DNA from 2 places in the Enterococcus avium genome. Region 2 is predicted to be linked to the other one. Evidence: predicted binding sites of a transcription regulator. Region 2 holds the regulator's gene; the other holds the start of a gene.
What was found. The regulator CtsR, encoded in region 2, represses protease genes until heat stress. The targets are predictions, from matches to a motif close to TTGGTCAAAAAAGGTCAAANA.
Positions count from the first base shown of each region.

Region 1: a site for CtsR is predicted at 3,114-3,134, ahead of clpB (ATP-dependent chaperone ClpB). Genes of this name have one in related genera too.

Region 1 is NZ_NBSL01000002.1:1,039,049-1,044,292, forward strand. It holds gene ltrA (group II intron reverse transcriptase/maturase) at 23-1,267, shown strand; gene AUF14_RS05440 (group II intron maturase-specific domain-containing protein) at 1,386-1,940, shown strand; gene AUF14_RS05445 (zinc-binding alcohol dehydrogenase family protein) at 2,016-3,026, opposite strand; gene clpB (ATP-dependent chaperone ClpB) at 3,184-5,244, shown strand, end outside.
Region 2 is NZ_NBSL01000002.1:2,662,506-2,667,749, forward strand. It holds rRNA gene AUF14_RS13350 (23S ribosomal RNA) at 1-242, shown strand, start outside; rRNA gene rrf (5S ribosomal RNA) at 316-431, shown strand; tRNA gene AUF14_RS13360 (tRNA-Val) at 440-512, shown strand; tRNA gene AUF14_RS13365 (tRNA-Lys) at 516-588, shown strand; tRNA gene AUF14_RS13370 (tRNA-Leu) at 598-679, shown strand; tRNA gene AUF14_RS13375 (tRNA-Thr) at 698-770, shown strand; tRNA gene AUF14_RS13380 (tRNA-Gly) at 775-846, shown strand; tRNA gene AUF14_RS13385 (tRNA-Leu) at 869-954, shown strand; tRNA gene AUF14_RS13390 (tRNA-Arg) at 967-1,040, shown strand; tRNA gene AUF14_RS13395 (tRNA-Pro) at 1,057-1,130, shown strand; gene AUF14_RS13400 (CtsR family transcriptional regulator) at 1,249-1,716, shown strand; gene AUF14_RS13405 (ATP-dependent Clp protease ATP-binding subunit) at 1,722-4,220, shown strand; gene AUF14_RS13410 (peptidase U32 family protein) at 4,324-5,238, shown strand.

The sequences.
Region 1 (5,244 bases), 1.6 Mb from region 2:
CAACTTTAAGGAGGAGGAACTTATGCAAGAAACAAAGTCATACAATATTTCAAAACAAGCAGTTTACCAAGCATTTCTAAAAGTAAAAGCCAATAAAGGAACTTTTGGAGTAGATGAAGAATCAATTGAGGCTTATGAATATAAGCTGAAAGATAATCTATACAAACTGTGGAATCGATTATCATCGGGAAGTTATTTCCCAAAACCGGTAAAGGCAGTATCCATTCCTAAAAAGAGTGGTGGGCTGAGAGTACTTGGGATTCCAACAGTTGAAGATAGGATTGCACAGATGGTAGCGAAGATGTATTTTGAACCTGTAGTAGAACGATTGTTTTATGAGGATTCTTATGGCTATCGGCCGAATAAGTCGGCAATCCAGGCAATAGAGAAAACAAGAGTTAGATGCTGGAAAAGAGATTGGGTACTGGAATTTGATATTAAAGGACTATTTGACAATATCAGACATGACTATCTAATTGAAATGGTAAAAAGGTACACTCAAGAGAAGTGGATTATCCTATATGTGGAAAGATGGTTAAAAGCACCTTTCCAGAGGGAAGATGGTTCGACTGTTTCGAGAAAAGCCGGGACACCGCAAGGTGGTGTAATCAGTCCAGTTCTAGCGAACTTGTTTCTTCATTATACGTTTGATGACTTCATGGAAAAAGAATTTCCTAATATACAGTGGGCTAGATATGCCGATGATGGTATTACTCATTGTGTATCCCTAAAGCAAGCGAAATATCTGAAGAAAAGATTGGAAGAACGGTTTAGAATCTTTGGTTTGGAGTTACATCCTGATAAGACAAAGATTGTTTACTGCAGAGATAGTGATAGGATGGGGAACTATCCGATAACGACATTCGATTTCCTGGGCTTTACGTTTAGACCTAGAGGCGCCAAGAATAAATATGGAAAATGCTTCACAAATTTTCTTCCGGCTGTATCAGATAAAGCGAAAAAGGCGATTCGCAAAGAGGTAAGGAATTGGCGATTACAATTAAAAGCGGACAAAAAGCTAGAGGATTTAGCGAATATGTTCAATAGTAAAATTCAAGGATGGATGAACTATTACATGAAATTCTATAAATCAGAAATGTACAGTCTACTGCGCTACATCAACCAATGTCTCGTGAAGTGGGTTCGTCGTAAATATAAAAAGCGACAAGCACGAAGAAAAGCGGAACATTGGTTAGGGGAAATCGCCAAGCGAGAAAGAAATTTATTCGCGCATTGGAAAATTGGAATATTACCATCGGCTGGATAATGGGAGCCGGATGAGCTGAGAGGTTCACGTCCGGTTCTGAGAGGGCCTAAGGGGGAGGTTCCCTTGGGCTACTTACTGCAATATCTATGTTAGAAGCAAACGAGCAGGACAGCGTGTGATGAAGAAATCCATTCAATTTCTCGAAGAACAACTAAAGTTGACGGTAAATCGAGAAAAGAGTGCGGTAGGAAGCCCATTGAAACGAAAGTTTCTTGGATTCTGCATTCTGCCAACAAAGAAAGGTATTAAAATTCGCCCTCACGCAAAAGCAAAACAGCGTGTGAAAAGCAAGCTCAAACAACTCACTAAAAGAAACCGTGGAAGAAGTATCCAACTTATTTTAAAAGAAATCAAGCAACTAATGACTGGTTGGATCAACTACTATGGAATTGGTGAGATGAAAGAATTCATGAGGGAGTTAAACGGTTGGTTGAAGCGAAGAATCAGACAATATATTTGGAAACAATGGAAGAATCCGAGAACCAAAAGGAAAAATCTGATTCGTTTAGGGATCGATAAAGCGAAAGCGTATGAATGGTCAAATACAAGAAAAGGTATTTGGTCAGTCTCCAAAAGTCATATTCTTCATCGATCATTAACAGACAAAGAACTGGCCCACCAAGGATATGAGGACATCTCCTTGAAGTACCAGTTCGTACACTCAACTTATTGAACCGCCGTATACGGGTCCGTACGTACGGTGGTGTGAGAGGGGCGGAAGGTCAGTTGGCTTTCCCCTCTACTCGATTTAAAAATGGACAACCAATTTTCCAATCATGTCGTCTTCTTCAATAATTTGATGAGCCTGATAGAAAACCTCAGGTGTGAACCCCGGAATGATTTTTGTCAGGGTACTCTTGATCTTTTTTTCTTGTAGCAGTCGTACTAGGAGCTCCAAAATGGCCCCCTGTGAAGCTATATTATGGTTATAATCGGTTTTAGCAAACATATACTCCCAATCAAAGCTACCGGATTTATTTTTGAGTTTTGCTAAATTTAAGTCTTTACTGGATTCTACGATGGAACCAAGATGACCGAATGGTTCCAATAATTCGCTCATTTCTTCAAAATAACGATCAGTAGAATGAAGAATCAGAATGTAAGGTAACGAATGATAGCCGATCTTTTTAAGTTGTTTAGTCAAATCCTTATGATGATTGATAATATGGTCGGCGCCCATCTTTTCTGACCATTCCTTGCTTTCTTTGCGAGAAGCAGTCGTAATAACGGTTAGGCCCGCCCATTTTGCAAGTTGGGTGGCAACAGAACCAACCCCGCCAGCACCATTGATGATTAGGATTGCTCCGCTATTTTGATTCTCTTTGGGCACCAAATCCATTTTTTCAAAAAGCATTTCATATGCGGTGATAAAGGTTAATGGCATAGCAGCAGCTTCATCGGCCGAAACGTCATGAGGTAATTTTGCGACGATCCGAGAATCGACAACCTGACTTTCGCTATAGCTGCCGTATCTTTTAGTAGTACCTGCGAAAAGGACGCGGTCCCCGACTTCAAGATGCTTTACTTCGCTGCCTAATTGGGTCACAACGCCAACACTGTCAAAGCCTAAGACATGAGGCTGGGGTGTTCCTTTACCTGTTTGTCTTAATTTTGTGTCAACTGGGTTGATAGAAGTAGCCATATTTTTAACGACAAGATCCGTTTTATTTAATTTAGGAAGCATGACTTCATATGTTTCAAAATGGTTTCCACTCGAAAGTTTGAACCCTTTTTCGAAGCCAATCACGCGTGAAATCATTGAATCACTCTCTTTCTATTAATGAAAGAATTGTAGCATTATTTTGTTTTTCTTCATAATAATAAACTTTAATATTGAAGGACAATTTGTTTGACCTTTACTGACCAAAGTTATATACTAATGAATGTAAACTACTATTAATGTCGGAGGTATGCTTATGAATATCGAGAAAATGACGACAACGTTACAAGAAGCAATCGCTGAAGCTCAGCAAATTGCAGTGACAAGACATCATCAAGAAATTGATATTGCTCATGTTTGGAAAATATTTTTACAGCCAAATCACTTTGGGCGCAATTTTTATACGGATGCTGGAATTGATGTGGATCAGTTCGAACGTGAAGTTGATAAAGTATTAGATGAATATCCGACCGTTAGCGGTGGAAATGTTCAATACGGACAAAATATCAGTCAGAATCTTTTCAATCTATTAAATGAAGCTGACCAGTTACGTGAAAAATTTAATGATGATTTCTTATCAACGGAGATCGTTATTCTAGCCTTAATGAAATTAAAAAATTACTCCTTGACGAAATATTTGAATCAGCAAGGATTAAATGAAAAAGAAGTACAAAAAAATATTGAAGATATGCGAGGAGGGGATCGAGTGACCTCACAAAATCAAGAAGAAACATATAAAGCTTTAGAGAAATATGGCGTGGACTTAGTTCAACAGGTTAAAAACGGCAAACAAGATCCGATTATTGGTCGCGATGAGGAAATTCGTGACGTTATCCGCATCCTTTCGCGGAAGACTAAGAACAATCCTGTATTAATCGGAGAACCTGGTGTTGGTAAAACAGCGATCGTCGAAGGTCTAGCTCAACGGATCGTACGTAAAGATGTACCAGAAAATCTAAAAGACAAAACAGTCTTTTCCTTAGACATGGGTTCATTGATTGCTGGAGCCAAATTCCGTGGAGAATTTGAAGAACGACTTAAAGCCGTTTTAAAGGAAGTCAAAAAATCAGATGGACGAATTCTACTGTTCATTGACGAAATTCATAACATTGTAGGTGCCGGTAAAACAGAAGGCAGCATGGACGCCGGAAATCTTTTAAAACCAATGCTGGCTCGTGGAGAATTGCACTTAATCGGTGCTACGACACTAGATGAGTACCGTCAATATATGGAAAAGGATAAAGCATTGGAGCGTCGTTTCCAAAAGGTGCTAGTTAAGGAGCCGACCGTTGAGGATACGATTAGTATTTTGCGTGGATTGAAAGAGCGTTTTGAAATTCATCATGGAGTAAATATTCATGACAATGCTCTAGTAGCAGCGGCAACATTGTCAGATCGCTACATTACTGACCGCTTTTTGCCAGATAAGGCGATTGATTTAATCGACGAAGCCAGCGCTAGCATTCGCGTGGAAATGAATTCGATGCCGACTGAGCTGGATCAAGTGACTCGTCGATTGATGCAGTTGGAAATTGAAGAGGCGGCTTTGAAGAAGGAAAGCGACGATGCAAGCAAGAAGCGTCTAGAAAACTTGCAGGAAGAATTGGCGGACCTTCGGGAAGAAACCAATGCGATGAAGTTGCAATGGGAAACGGAGAAGGAAGAAGTCAATGTTGTTTCAAATAAACGGGCTGAGCTCGACCAAGCAAAACATGAGTTAGAAGACGCGGAAAATAATTATGACTTAGAGCGAGCTGCTGTTCTTCGACATGGCACGATTCCAAAGTTAGAAAAGGAATTAGCTGATTTAGAAGAAAAAAATAAAAAGAGTGACATCAAGATGGTACAGGAATCCGTGACAGAAAACGAGATTGCTCAAGTAGTAGGACGTCTAACTGGAATTCCCGTAACCAAGCTGGTAGAAGGTGAACGTGAAAAACTTTTAAGTTTAAACAGCACACTCCATAAACGTGTAATCGGTCAAGATGAGGCTGTGGATGCAGTAAGTGATGCAGTGTTACGTTCGCGTGCTGGTCTGCAGGATCCAAATCGTCCGCTCGGATCATTTCTATTTTTAGGACCAACTGGTGTCGGTAAAACTGAACTGGCAAAAGCGTTGGCGGAAAATCTATTCGATTCTGAGGATCATATGGTACGGATCGATATGAGTGAATATATGGAGAAACATTCAGTGTCGCGACTTGTTGGAGCGCCTCCAGGTTACGTAGGCTATGAAGAAGGTGGTCAATTAACAGAAGCTGTTCGGAGAAATCCTTACACGATCATTTTATTGGATGAAATCGAAAAAGCGCATCCA
Region 2 (5,244 bases):
GAGAGGACCGGGATGGACTTACCGCTGGTGTACCAGTTGTCTCGCCAGAGGCATCGCTGGGTAGCTATGTAGGGAAGGGATAAACGCTGAAAGCATCTAAGTGTGAAGCCCACCTCAAGATGAGATTTCCCATTTCTTTAAGAAAGTAAGATCCCTGAGAGAAGATCAGGTAGATAGGTCAGGAGTGGAAGTGCAGTGATGTACGGAGCGGACTGATACTAATCGATCGAGGACTTAACCAAAAATTGATTCACGGTTGTTAGAATGTTTCTGATCCAGTTTTGAGTGAACGACGTTTACTCAATTAAATACTAGTGTGGTGGCGATAGCGAGAAGGATACACCTGTTCCCATGTCGAACACAGAAGTTAAGCTTCTTAGCGCCGATTGTAGTGAGGGGTTGCCCCTTGTGAGATTAGGACGTCGCCACGCGAACTCATGGAGGTTTAGCTCAGCTGGGAGAGCATCTGCCTTACAAGCAGAGGGTCAGCGGTTCGATCCCGTTAACCTCCATTTGAGCCGTTAGCTCAGTTGGTAGAGCATCTGACTTTTAATCAGAGGGTCACTGGTTCGAGCCCAGTACGGCTCATAAGTATATGCGGGTGTGGCGGAATTGGCAGACGCACTAGATTTAGGATCTAGCGCCTTACGGCGTGGGGGTTCAAGTCCCTTCACCCGCATTTTATTTTTTTGTAGTTGCCGGCTTAGCTCAGTTGGTAGAGCATCTGATTTGTAATCAGAGGGTCGAGGGTTCAAGTCCTTTAGCCGGCATCGTGCGGAAATAGCTCAGTGGTAGAGCACCACCTTGCCAAGGTGGGGGTCGCGGGTTCGAACCCCGTTTTCCGCTTTCCTGAAGACCAGGGAAGAACGCCGGGGTGGCGGAACTGGCAGACGCACAGGACTTAAAATCCTGCGGTGAGTGATCACCGTACCGGTTCGATTCCGGTCCTCGGCATAATATGAACATGCGCCCATAGCTCAACTGGATAGAGTGTTTGACTACGGATCAAAAGGTTAGGGGTTCGACTCCTCTTGGGCGCGTAGTTTTTTTGTTTATCGGGAAGTAGCTCAGCTTGGTAGAGCACTTGGTTTGGGACCAAGGGGTCGCAGGTTCGAATCCTGTCTTCCCGATCAAAAAGAAGGTGAATGCCTTCTTTTTTTTTATCCTAATTTAAAGAAAGGCGTTCTTCTTTATTTCATGCTCTAAATTCGCTATAATTATGGTCAGGAATAGTCAATAGGAGGCGATATTATGAGCAGAAATACCTCTGATTTGATCGAGTCTTACTTGAAAGATATTTTGGAGAATAGTGAAATCATCGAGATCCGCAGAGCAGAGATGGCGCAGTTGTTTAATTGCGTGCCTTCTCAGATAAATTATGTAATCAACACGCGTTTTACTTTTCAACGGGGTTATTTAGTTGAAAGTAAGCGAGGTGGCGGTGGTTATATCCGAATAAGTAAAGTTAAGATTTCTGATCAACATTATTTTTTGAAGCAATTAATGGAGTCTTTTGGAAGTGAAATATCTGAAACAAATGCTTTTGGAATTATTCAAAAATTATTTGAAGAAGAAATTATTACTGAAAAAGAAGGTAATTTGATGTTGAGTGCGGTATCGAAGAATGTTCTTGGTATCAGTCAAATTGAAAATAGACTACGTTCAAGAATTCTTCACGGATTTTTAGAACGTTTAAGTTATGAGAAAAAGGAGTGAGGAATATGGATCAGCTGTATACAGAACGCGCAAAAGCCGTGCTGGCTATTGCACAACAAGAAGCTAAATACTTTAAACACCGCTCGGTTGGTTCGGAGCATTTATTACTGGCTTTAGTGATTGAACAACAAGGGATAGCAGGCAAAACACTGCGCCAAATGAATTCAAACGAAAATGATATCCGTGAAGAAATCGAGCATATGACTGGATACGGATCAGTTAAGTCTTATCCTGAAGGCGGTTATCTACCCTATTCTCCTAGAGCAAAGCAAATTTTAATTTTTGCTGATGATGAAGCTAAACGCTTCAATGCAAAATTGGTTGGAACCGAACATGTATTATTAGGGCTATTACGAGATGATGAAATCTTAGCTTCTCATATTTTAGTTAATTTAGGACTTAGTTTGCCTAAGATGCGTCAACTTCTATTAAAGAAGATGGGTGTAAATGAAACAACGAATGGAAATCAAGGAACTGGCAGTAGACGAAAAGCACCAGCGAAACCTGTACAAAGCAATTCACAAGGAACACCAACTTTAGATGGATTGGCTCGGGATTTAACAAAATTAGCACGGGAAAAGCGACTGGATCCAGTGGTAGGTCGAGATAGTGAGGTTCGCCGCGTAGTTCAAATTTTAAGTCGTCGAACTAAAAATAATCCGGTGTTAGTTGGAGAGCCAGGTGTTGGTAAAACAGCAATTGTTGAAGGGCTAGCTCAACGAATTATTTCTGGAGATGTACCAGAAGATATGCGTGGGAAACGTCTGATGATGCTTGATATGGGTGCCTTGGTGGCTGGAACGAAATATCGTGGAGAATTCGAAGATCGCTTGAAAAAAGTAATTGATGAAATTTATCATGATGGCCAAATTATTCTATTTATTGATGAACTGCATACTTTGATTGGTGCCGGTGGTGCTGAAGGGGCAATTGATGCTTCAAATATTTTAAAGCCTGCGTTGGCTCGCGGTGAATTGCAAACAATTGGTGCAACAACGTTAGATGAATATCAAAAGTATATTGAAAAAGATTCTGCTTTGGAGCGCCGTTTTGCTAGAGTGCAAGTGGAAGAACCAACACCGGAGGAAGCGGAAGAGATATTGAAAGGCTTACGTCCTCGTTATGAGGATCATCATGGAGTTGAAATTACTGATGAGGCTCTGCATGCGGCAGTATCTTTATCCGTTCGATATATCAACTCGCGTCAATTACCAGATAAAGCAATTGATTTGATGGATGAATCTTCTGCAAAAGTTCGTTTAGATTCGACTGATGAAGTTTCTGAGCTTACTGAGTTAGAAGACGAAATTCAAGATTTAGTAATAGAAAAAGAAAAGGCGATTCAAAATCAAGACTTTGAATCGGCGGCTCGTTTACGTTTACGGGAAAAACAATTATCTGAAACATTGGAGCAAGCTAAAATTAAAGCTGCTAAGCAAGAAAACGGCTATATTGATCAGGTTACTGACGAAGATGTTGCAGCAGTCGTTTCTCAATGGACAGGTGTGCCGCTACAGCAATTAGAGAAAAAAGAAAGTCAACGACTGTTAGATTTAGAAAAAGTTCTGCATAAACGAGTTGTTGGTCAAGAGGAAGCTGTTAAAGCTATCTCGCGGGCGATTCGTCGAGCGCGCAGTGGATTGAAAGATCCAAATCGTCCGATTGGCTCTTTTATGTTTTTAGGACCAACTGGTGTCGGTAAGACAGAATTGGCGAAGGCACTGGCTGAAGCAATGTTTGGCAGTGAGGAAGCATTGATTCGAGTCGATATGTCTGAATATATGGAGAAATATAGTACGAGTCGTTTAATCGGATCGCCTCCTGGTTACGTAGGATATGAAGAAGGTGGACAATTAACCGAAAAAATTCGTCAGAAACCTTATTCAGTTATTTTGTTAGATGAAGTGGAAAAAGCTCATCCAGATGTTTTCAATATTCTTTTACAAGTCTTAGATGATGGTCATTTAACAGATTCGAAGGGTCGGAAAGTTGATTTCCGTAATACGATCTTAATTATGACTTCTAACATTGGAGCGACGGAAATTCGTGAAGAAAAAAATGTTGGTTTCAATGTGAAGGATATCAGTAAAGATCATGCAATGATGGAAAAACGAATTCTAGAAGAATTGAAAAAGGCTTTCCGTCCAGAATTTCTCAATCGGATTGATGAAACTGTAGTGTTCAAATCATTAGATCAAGAACAAATTCATGAGATTGTAAAAATCATGAGTCGTGCTGTTTTAGATCGTATGAAGGAGCATGAAATCAAAGTGAAGATTACATCGGCAGCTTATGATGTTATTGGAAAAGTTGGATTTGATCCTGAATATGGGGCACGGCCAATTCGTCGGGCATTGCAAAAAGAAATTGAAGACCGCTTAGCTGAGGCACTCTTATCTGGTCAAATTCAGTTGGGAGATACAGTGACTATTGGGGCTAGCAAAGGCAAGATTACATTAACTGTTAAAAATCCAAAAGAAGAAAAAATACCAGAAAAAGTTTAAAAAACTTGGGAATGATGTTTTAACGTCATTCTCTTTTTTTGTCATCAGTTGGAAACTTTTTGTAGCTATGATAGTATGAGAAAGTCTAAAAGGAGGACATACCATGATCGAACTAATTGCGACAGCAGAATCAATGGCGCAAGCTGAAGAATTATTAGCTGTCGGAGTGGATACACTATACATAGGAGAAGAGGATTTTGGATTACGACTGCCCTACTCTTTTTCTCGTGAAGAACAAAAGGCTTTGATTGATTTGGCGCACGCCAATGGGAAAAAAGTGAACGTTGCTATAAATGGTATCATGCATCCTGATAAGATGAAGAAGATACCAGAATATTTAGCCTTTTTGGCAGATGTAAAGCCAGATCACGTAGTTGTTGGTGATACGGGTGTGATTTATTTATTGCAGGAATACGATTTGCCATACATTTATGATGCGGAGACTTTAGTTACCAATGCACGACAAATCAATTTTTGGCAGAAAAAAGGAGCAGTTGGTGCGGTGTTGGCTCGCGAAGTCCCTTTTGAAGAAATGCAGCGTTTGAGTCAACACGTCGAAGTTCCAGTGGAAGTTTTGGTTTATGGTGCTACTTGTATTCATCAATCAAAACGCCCGTTACTAGATAATTATTTCAATTATACGAAACAATCGGAAAGTACTTCTAAGGAACGTGGATTGTTTATTTCGGAACCCAAAAAGGCAGAAACACATTATTCGATTTACGAGGATCAGCATGGCACACATATTTTTGCTGATAATGATTTGAATTTGATTAAGGAATTGTCAGAGCTTAATCAAGCAGGTTATCAAACATGGAAATTAGATGGTTTGTTTACACCTGGAGCGAATTTTGTGGCGATTGCTAAAGTTTTTGCAGAGGCTAAGGCAGCAATAGAAACGAATTCTTGGGATGATGCGATGGTTGACAACGCTCAACAAGAAATTCAAAAATATCATCCTGTTGGTCGAGGAATGGATACAGGTTTTTATCATTTAGACCCAACAGCGATTAAATAGGAGTAA